DNA from 2 places in the Paraburkholderia sp. GAS448 genome. Region 1 is predicted to be linked to the other one. Evidence: predicted binding sites of a transcription regulator. Region 1 holds the regulator's gene; the other holds the start of a gene.

Region 1 (4,420 bases):
CGGTCAGGAGCGCCGGCAGCACGGACGGCAGCACGACGCGCCGGAACGTCAGCCAGCGCGACGCGCCGAGGCACGCGGCGGCCTCTTCCTGCTCGCGCTCGAAGTCTTCGAGCACCGGCTGCACGGTGCGCACGACGAACGGCAGACCGATAAACGTCAGCGCCACCAGCACACCTAAAGGGGTGAACGCGATCTTGATGCCGAGCGGCACGAGAAACTGTCCAAGCCAGCCGTTGCTGGAGTAGACCGCGGCGAGCGAAATGCCCGCGACCGAGGTCGGCAGCGCGAACGGCAGATCGACGACCGCATCGACGATCCGCTTGAACGGAAACGTATAGCGCACCAGCACCCATGCGACCAGAAAGCCGAATACTGCGTTGATCAACGCGCCGCCGAGTGCGGCAAGGAAGGTCAGCCGGTACGACGCGAGCACCCGCGGCGACGCGACGGCGCGCACGAACTGCTCCCAGTCGAGGGTGGCGGTCTTCAGGAAGGTCGCCGCCAGCGGGATCAGCACCACGAGGCTCAGATACGCCACCGTGATGCCGAGTGTCAGGCCGAAGCCGGGTAACGCGCCCGGCTTGCGGAAGGTCAACGTCGTCATGCTGAATGCCCTTGTTACTCGATCACTGCGGCTGATAGATCGAATCGAAGATGCCGCCATCTGCGAAGTGCGTCTTCTGCGCGTTCGCCCAGCCGCCGAAGCTGTCGTCCACCGTGTACAGCTTCAACTTCGGAAACTTCGACGTGAGCGCGGCCGGCACCTTGTTCGAACGCGGTCGGTAGAAGTTCTTCGCGGCGATCTCCTGACCTTCGTCGCTATAGAGGAAGTTCAGGTACGCCTCGGCGAGCCTGCGCGTGCCGTGTTTGTCGACCACCTTGTCCACCACGGCAACCGGCGGCTCGGCCAGGATGCTCGCCGAAGGCACGACGATCTCGAACCGGTCCGGTCCGAATTCCTTCAGCGACAGAAACGCCTCGTTTTCCCACGCGATCAGTACGTCGCCGATGTCGCGCTGCACGAAGCTGGTCGTGGCGCCGCGGGCACCCGAGTCGAGTACGCCTGCATTCCTGTAAAGCTTGCTGACGAATTCCTTCGCCTTCTGGTCGTTGCCGCCCGGCAGATGCGCGGCGTAGGCCCACGCGGCCAGGTAGTTCCAGCGGGCGCCGCCGGAAGTTTTCGGGTTCGGCGTCACGATCGATACGCCCGGCTTGATCAGGTCGTCCCAGTCCTTGATGTGCTTCGGGTTGCCCTTGCGCACGAGAAACACAATGGTCGACGTGTACGGCGATGCGTTATCCGGCAGACGTTTCTGCCAGCCCTTGTCGATGAGACCCTTGCCGGCGAGCGCGTCGATGTCGTAAGCGAGCGCGAGCGTCACGACGTCCGCCTGCAGACCGTCTAGCACCGAGCGCGCCTGCGCGCCCGAGCCGCCGTGCGACTGCCTGAAGGTGACCGATTCACCGGTCTTTGCCTTCCACTCCTTGCCAAACGCCTGATTGACATCCTGATACAGCTCGCGCGTCGGGTCGTACGACACATTGAGGAGCGTTCCATCCGCCGCCTGGGCGTGGCCGGCGAAACCCGCCGCCGCCGAGATACCCAGCGCAAGTGCCGTTACGACTTTGCGCGTCCTGCCTGCCAGCCCCGAATATCCGACCATCCGCTTTCTCCGTGTTCTTTGTGTTGATGCAGCGTTGGTTTGCATCGATTGCGGGCCAGTCTATCGAACGGCTTTCATCATTAAAAATAATTGTTCTTCATTTTTTAATACGAAAAAGTGCTAATGACAGACGGGCGCGGCGTTCCAGCACGAAAACGTCTGTGACGACGTCCGAAACCGGCGTTACAACGACACCGCCGGAGCCGAACCTAAAGTAAAGCTTGAAATGCGTCGGATACTGTATAAAAATACAGTCACCTGTCTATCCATACAGTGGCGCCATGACCAAACTCACCGCACGACAGCAGCAGGTTTTCGATCTGATTCGCCGGGCCATCGAGCGCACGGGCTTTCCGCCCACCCGCGCGGAAATTGCCGCCGAACTCGGTTTCAGCTCGGCCAACTCGGCGGAAGAGCATCTGCGCGCACTGGCGCGCAAGGGCGTGATCGAACTGGCCGCGGGCGCTTCGCGCGGCATCAGGCTGCTGTCCGGCTCGGACGACAGCCCCTATCAGTTCACACTTCCGCACTCGAGCATCATGCAGCTGTCGCTGCCGCTGATCGGCCGGGTGGCGGCCGGCAGCCCGATCCTGGCTCAGGAGCACATCTCGCAGCACTACGCGTGCGACCCGGCGCTCTTCTCGAGCAAACCGGATTACCTGCTGAAAGTACGTGGGCTGTCGATGCGGGACGCGGGCATCTTCGACGGCGATCTGCTGGCCGTTCAAAAGAAGAGCGAAGCGAAAGACGGCCAGATCATCGTCGCGCGGCTCGGCGACGATGTCACGGTGAAGCGGCTGAAGCGCCGGCCAGACGGCATCGAGCTGATCGCCGAGAACCCGGACTACGAAAACATCTTTGTACAGGCCGGCAGCGCCGAATTTGCGCTCGAAGGCATTGCGGTTGGGCTGATTCGCCCGACCGAATTCTGAATCTCGCCAGGAGAGTCTCATGGAACGCCTTGCCCGCCTGATCCCGTTTCGCCAGTTCGGCCGTCTGCGTCATCTGCGCAACATCGTCCCATGCGCACCGCTCGAGGCAATTCCCACGCCGTCGCTCTTCGGGCGCGACGCGACAGCCGAGGCGTCCAGTGCTTCGCGCCTGCCGTCCGCCCTGCCGGCCTTCGCGCGGGTATCGCTGAATTCCGGACTTAACGCGGAACCCGCAAGGCGTGCACCGGTGCGCGTCTATCACGGACCGTCGCGGCTCATCATGGTGGGTACAGTGGATGCGGTCTGCCGCATGATCGACCGCTGCATCGCCGAAGAGCGGGCCGGCGTGCAAGGCGCACTGTTCGAGTGATAGGCGCTGTTCCGATGACCCACGGGCCGGAGGCGATTGCGCCGCAGATACGCTGCGACTGCGTCGTGGCCCGGCCCGACTTGCGGCTCAGGGGATCGTTTCCACATGGTTGCGGTCAACGTTAGATCACATCTGACAGAGGCCCACCCCCCATGGCTGTTTCAGCACCTCCAAAGAAGAAGCACCGTCCTTTTCGGTCGCTGGCGATTGCGGCCCTTGTGGTCGTGGTTGTGGCAGCGCTCATATACGGCTACGCCTCGCCCTATATCGCGCTCAACCGTCTCAAGCGCGCGGCCGACGCGCGCGATGCGGAAACGGTCAACGAATATGTCGACTTCCCGGCGCTGCGCGACAGTCTGAAACAACAGGTGACTGGCTTGCTCGTGCGGCGTCTCGACGGGCAGCACAACGGGAATCCGTTGGCCGCCATCGGCGCAATGATAGGCGTGGCCTTGATCGGTCCGCTGGTGGATGCCTATGCAACGCCGGATGGCGTCGCGGCACTGTTGAACGGCATGCCGCCGCGCGGCGAGCCCGGCGAGCGACCACCGGAGCCGCCATCGGCGGCATCGAATGAACCGTCCGGATCGGCAGGCTCAGCAGGAACGGCGGGAGCAACGCAAGCGCCCTCGCCTGCGCCACCCGCTGCACCGTCGTCTTCAGAGCAGCCGACCCCGCCGCAACCCCCGCAGACCACGGCGGGTTATCGCGGGATCAACGAGTTCGTCGTTACGTATCAGCACGGTGTCGGCGATACGCATTATTCGGCCATCCTGCGCCGCGACGGTCTGTTTTCATGGAAGCTGTCAGCCATTGATCTGAATGGCTGACGTAATACGTGCCTGATGTCACGCAGCGTGACGTCAGGCGGCTGTAGTCGTGGAGGCCGCAGCGGCAGCCTCCTGCTTCTGTTCGGCGGCTGAGGAACAGGCCACCAGAATGCTGCAGGAGACCCGGTCGAGAAGCGGCGTATTGCCCGCACCCATCCACCATCGCGAGAGTCCCGTCCGGCAACGATGGCCCACCACCACGAGGTCCACTTGCAGTTCGTTCGCGAGATTGGCGATTTCGTCGATCGGATGACCAAACGCAAAGTGGCCATGAGCCTGTACGCCGCGCTCGGTCAACCAGTTCACGCCTTCCTGAAGAATTTCGCGGGCCGTTTCTTCGAAACGACCGCATGCGACATCGGTCAGCAGGCCCGCGCTTTGTGCGATGCTCGATCTCATGTCGACCACGGACAGCAGATGCGTTTCCGCTTTCAGGTCCAGTGCGAGATCCGCACCGCAGCGCAGCGCCTTGCGGCCTTCGCGCGAGCCGTCGTAGCACAGCAGGATTTTTTTGTAGCTCGCCATGATCCTCTCCCCACCGCCCGATGCGGCTTCGCTTCAATCATGGTGCGCCGCAATTCCGCTTGCAAGGGATGGAAAACGCTTAGTGCGTCTCTACCGCGT
Region 2 (4,420 bases), on a different contig from region 1:
CGGGGAAAGCGGCATGCGGGAGGTAAGGCCGGATTGGAAAACCACCAAATTTTAGCATACTGGGTATTTGAAGCTGCGCCGATCCGGCAGCCCCGCCAGGCTTAACATTACGGGCTATTCGCTGCTGTCCGGCCACTCTTCGTCGATACCCTTCAGGATCTTGCCTATGGTCGACCCGGAGAAACCGCGCGCTGCCAGAAAGCGCATCTGCTTCGCGCGCTCGGCGGGTGTTTCGGGAACGTGACCGAATTTCTTGCGCCATACCGCTTGCGCGCGAGCCAGCTCGGTCTCGCGCAACTGGGCGCCGGCTTCTTCGATCAACGTCTGGCCGACCGCATGACGCTTCAGTTCATTGACGATCCGGCTTGTGCCGAGACGCGACGCACGCCTATGAATCAGGCTTTCGGCAAACCGGGAGTCCGATAGCCAGCCTTCGCGCTCGAGCGCGTCGAGAACCGGTTCGAGCGCATCCGGTTCTTCCGCATAGGGCGCCAGTTTTCTCGACAGTTCGGCACGGCTGTATTCGCGGCGTGACAGATAGCCGAGAGCACGGCCTTTCAACGAGGGGGCAGGACGTTGGGAGTTTGAAGCGCGTTGTTTGCCGGTAGCCGGCGCGTCACCAGATCCGCGGCGCGACCGGGTGTAGGTGCTTTCTTCGGGTGCTTGATCCGATGCAGCGCCAGTTCGGGCACTGCCGGACGAAAGGCGTCCTGCAACCCGATCATGTGCATCGAAGGATTCGAACGGATCGAATGAATCCTGCGAAGACCCTAACGAGGCAGGGACAGGTACAGAGGCAGGTAAAGAGGCAGACAAGTCGCCTGACGATAAGGCCGGGCCGGACGAATCCGGCGCCGTTCGCCGTGAAGGACTTGACGGGTGTGAAGAGCCACTTTCGCGCGGCTCAACCACAACACCATCACGCGGGTCGCCCGCATCATGCCCTGCGTGTGATACAGGCCGACCCTTGCGTATCACGCGACGCTTACTCCTCTTCGTCCGCGACTTCGACGCCCGTCACGACCGCGTCCGCCATCGCGTTCACACCGAGCGATTCGCGGATGCGATTCTCGATTTCACGTGCGATGTCCGGATTCTCGCGCAGGAATTCGCGCGCATTGTCCTTGCCCTGGCCGATACGTTCGCCGCTGTAGCTGTACCAGGCGCCTGCCTTGTCGACGATCTTCGCCTGCACGCCGAGATCGATGATTTCGCCCTGACGCGAGATACCTTCGCCGTACAGGATGTCGAAGATCGCTTCGCGGAACGGAGGCGAGACCTTGTTCTTGACGACCTTCACTCGCGTTTCGTTGCCGATCACTTCGTCGTTCTTCTTGATCGAACCGATACGGCGGATGTCCAGACGCACCGACGCGTAGAACTTGAGCGCATTGCCGCCCGTCGTGGTTTCCGGGTTACCGAACATCACGCCGATCTTCATACGGATCTGGTTGATGAAGATGACGAGGCAGTTCGTGCGCTTGATCGTGCCCGTGAGCTTACGCAGTGCCTGCGACATCAGACGTGCCTGCAGACCCGGGAGCGAGTCACCCATTTCGCCTTCGATTTCAGCCTTCGGCACGAGTGCCGCGACCGAGTCGATCACGATCATGTCGATCGAACCCGAACGCACGAGCGCGTCGGCGATTTCAAGGGCCTGCTCACCCGTGTCCGGCTGCGAAACCAGCAGATCGGATACGTTCACGCCAAGCTTGTTGGCGTACTGGATATCGAGCGCGTGCTCCGCATCGATGAACGCCGCCGTGCCGCCGATCTTCTGCATTTCGGCAATAACCTGCAGCGTCAGCGTCGTTTTACCCGACGATTCCGGCCCGTAGATTTCGACCACGCGCCCCCGCGGCAAACCGCCGACGCCCAATGCGATGTCGAGACCGAGTGATCCTGTGGAGACCACCTGGATGTCTTCCATTACCTCGCCCGCGCCGAGCCGCATGACCGACCCTTTGCCGAACTGCTTTTCAATCTGCGCGAGCGCGGCAGCGAGCGCCTTGCTCTTTTCAGCAGTCAGTCCAGCCGGGCCTTTCTTGCTTTCTTCCATGAATCGTCCTTTGCTATGATGAACGGCGTCTGAGGCAGATGTGCCGCCCCCGGGTATGGAACCCTTTCACAAGGCAACGCACTGAACGCAGACACTGTATAAAAAAACAGTGGTTTTGGCAAGCACGATTCGCATGCTTCGCTACACGTACGAAAACTCGCGTGCGAAAACTTGCCGCCACGACAAATACTTTCGGAGACCGCCGCGCGCCAGGCGATACCACGACGCGGGCAATGCCAGAGCCTCAACGCATCATGCGAATTCTCATTGCCGAAGATGACAGCATACTCGCGGACGGCCTCGTCCGATCACTCCGCCAATCGGCCTATGCTGTCGACCACGTGAAGAACGGCGTCGAAGCCGATACCGCGCTGTCGATGCAGACGTTCGATCTCCTGATTCTCGATCTCGGCCTGCCGCGCATGTCGGGGCTCGAAGTGCTGAAGCGCCTGCGCGCGCGCAACTCGAATCTGCCCGTGCTGATCCTGACGGCAGCCGACAGCGTCGACCAGCGCGTCAAGGGCCTCGACCTGGGCGCCGACGACTATATGGCCAAGCCGTTCGCCCTCAACGAACTCGAAGCCCGCGTGCGCGCCCTCACGCGCCGTGGGGCAGGCGGGGGCCCGACGGTGGTGAAGCACGGCTCGCTGTCGTTCGACCAGGTCGGACGCATCGCCTATGTCAACGACCAGGTGATCGATCTGTCCGCCCGCGAGCTCGGCCTCCTCGAAGTGTTGCTGCAACGGATCGGGCGGCTGGTGTCCAAGGAACAGCTCGTCGATCACCTGTGCGAATGGGGCGAGGAAGTCAGCAACAACGCCATCGAAGTCTACGTGCACCGCCTGCGCAAAAAGATCGAGCCGAGCGGCGTGCGCATCATCACCGTGCGCGGCCTAGGCTATTGCCTGGAGAAAGCGGCGCCGGCGCCCGCGTCCCCAACGCCTGCCTCGCCCTCTTCCCCGGCTCCCGGCGCGATGCCTGCCAGCCACTACTTCAAGTAGGAATCGCGCATGCCCGCTCGCGCTGAGCACGCCGCGGAGCAAGCCGGGCACCCTGCGCCGCCCGTCGCGAATCTCGACGACGAGGCCCGCGACGCCCGCTACGCGAATCCGTTCGCCCCACCGGACGAAACCGAAGCCGCCGCCGACGCGCGCCCGCGCTCGCTGTTCGGTGAAATTCTCGACTGGATGCTCGCGCCGCTCCTGCTGCTGTGGCCGATGAGCATTGCTGTGACGTATCTGGTCGCCAAGTCGATTGCAAACGGGCCGTTCGACCGCGCGCTCGAAACCGACGCATACGTGCTGGCGCGGCAGATTCATCCGGTCAATGGCGTCGCCGAACTGTCGCTGCCCGATTCGACGCGCGACTTCCTGCGTGCCGACAATATAGATAGCGTGTTCTATCAGGTGCTCGGCACGCGCGGCGAACTGGTGAGCGGCGACCACGACATGCCGCTGCCGCATGAGGACGACCGGCCGCAGCCGGGCCTCGTCGAATTCCGCGACGACGTGCTGCGCGGCAACGACATCCGGGTCGCCTACACGACCGTCGAGTTTCCGCAGACGCCCGGCGCGCAGCCGGTGCTGGTGCAGGTCGCCGAAACGCTCGACAAGCGCAGCCAGCTCGCCAACGACATCATCAAGGGCGTGATCCTGCCGCAGTTCGTGATCCTGCCGCTCGCGATCCTGCTCGTGTGGTTCGGACTGTCGCGCGGGCTCGCCCCGTTGCACGCGCTGCAATCGAACATTCGCGCGCGCCGGCCCGACGATCTGTCTCCGCTCGAAGCCCGGCGCGCCCCGCCGGAAATCGAACCGCTCGTGACCTCGTTCAACGACCTGCTGACTCGCCTCGAACAGAACATGGAGCTGCAAAAGCGCTTCATCGCCGATGCCGCGCATCAGATGAAAACCCCGCTGGCCGGCCTGCGGACGCAGGCCGAGCTGGCGTTGCGCCAGGATGCATCGGCAGAAGTGCACCGCTCGCTCGAACAGATCGCGACCAGTTCCGAGCACGCGGCGCGGCTCGTCACGCAACTGCTGGCATTGGCGCGTGCGGAAAACCGCATGTCAGGGCAGATTTTCTCCCCCGTGGAGGTGACGGAAGTTGCACGCAGCGCGGTGCGGGACTGGGTGCAGGCCGCGCTCGCCCGACAGATGGATCTCGGCTACGAAGGACCCGACGAGCCGGACGAGCGCATCGAAGTCGACGGCAATCCGGTGATGCTGCGGGAGATGCTCTCGAACCTCATCGACAACGCGATCCGCTACACGCCCGAAGGCGGGCGCGTTACGGTGCGGGTCCGGCCTGATCCGGCGGCACACTTCGTGCTCATCGAAGTCGAGGACACCGGACTGGGCATTC

Evidence for each region. The regulator LexA, encoded in region 1, represses DNA repair genes until DNA is damaged. The targets are predictions, from matches to a motif close to ACTGTATNNNNATACAGT.
Region 2: a site for LexA is predicted at 2,153-2,170, ahead of recA (recombinase RecA). Genes of this name have one in related genera too.

Annotation. Positions count from the first base shown of each region.
Region 1 covers NZ_JBNDKT010000003.1:434,627-439,046, reverse strand. Annotated here, with positions in the region: gene cysT (sulfate ABC transporter permease subunit CysT) at 1-604, opposite strand, end outside; gene P3T23_RS08420 (sulfate ABC transporter substrate-binding protein) at 627-1,664, opposite strand; gene lexA (transcriptional repressor LexA) at 1,946-2,596, shown strand; gene P3T23_RS08410 (hypothetical protein) at 2,616-2,966, shown strand; gene P3T23_RS08405 (DUF2939 domain-containing protein) at 3,119-3,796, shown strand; gene P3T23_RS08400 (universal stress protein) at 3,830-4,321, opposite strand.
Region 2 covers NZ_JBNDKT010000015.1:827-5,246, forward strand. Annotated here, with positions in the region: gene P3T23_RS25135 (DUF2889 domain-containing protein) at 1-15, opposite strand, end outside; gene recX (recombination regulator RecX) at 115-978, opposite strand; gene recA (recombinase RecA) at 986-2,059, opposite strand; gene P3T23_RS25150 (response regulator) at 2,314-3,060, shown strand; gene P3T23_RS25155 (sensor histidine kinase N-terminal domain-containing protein) at 3,070-4,420, shown strand, end outside.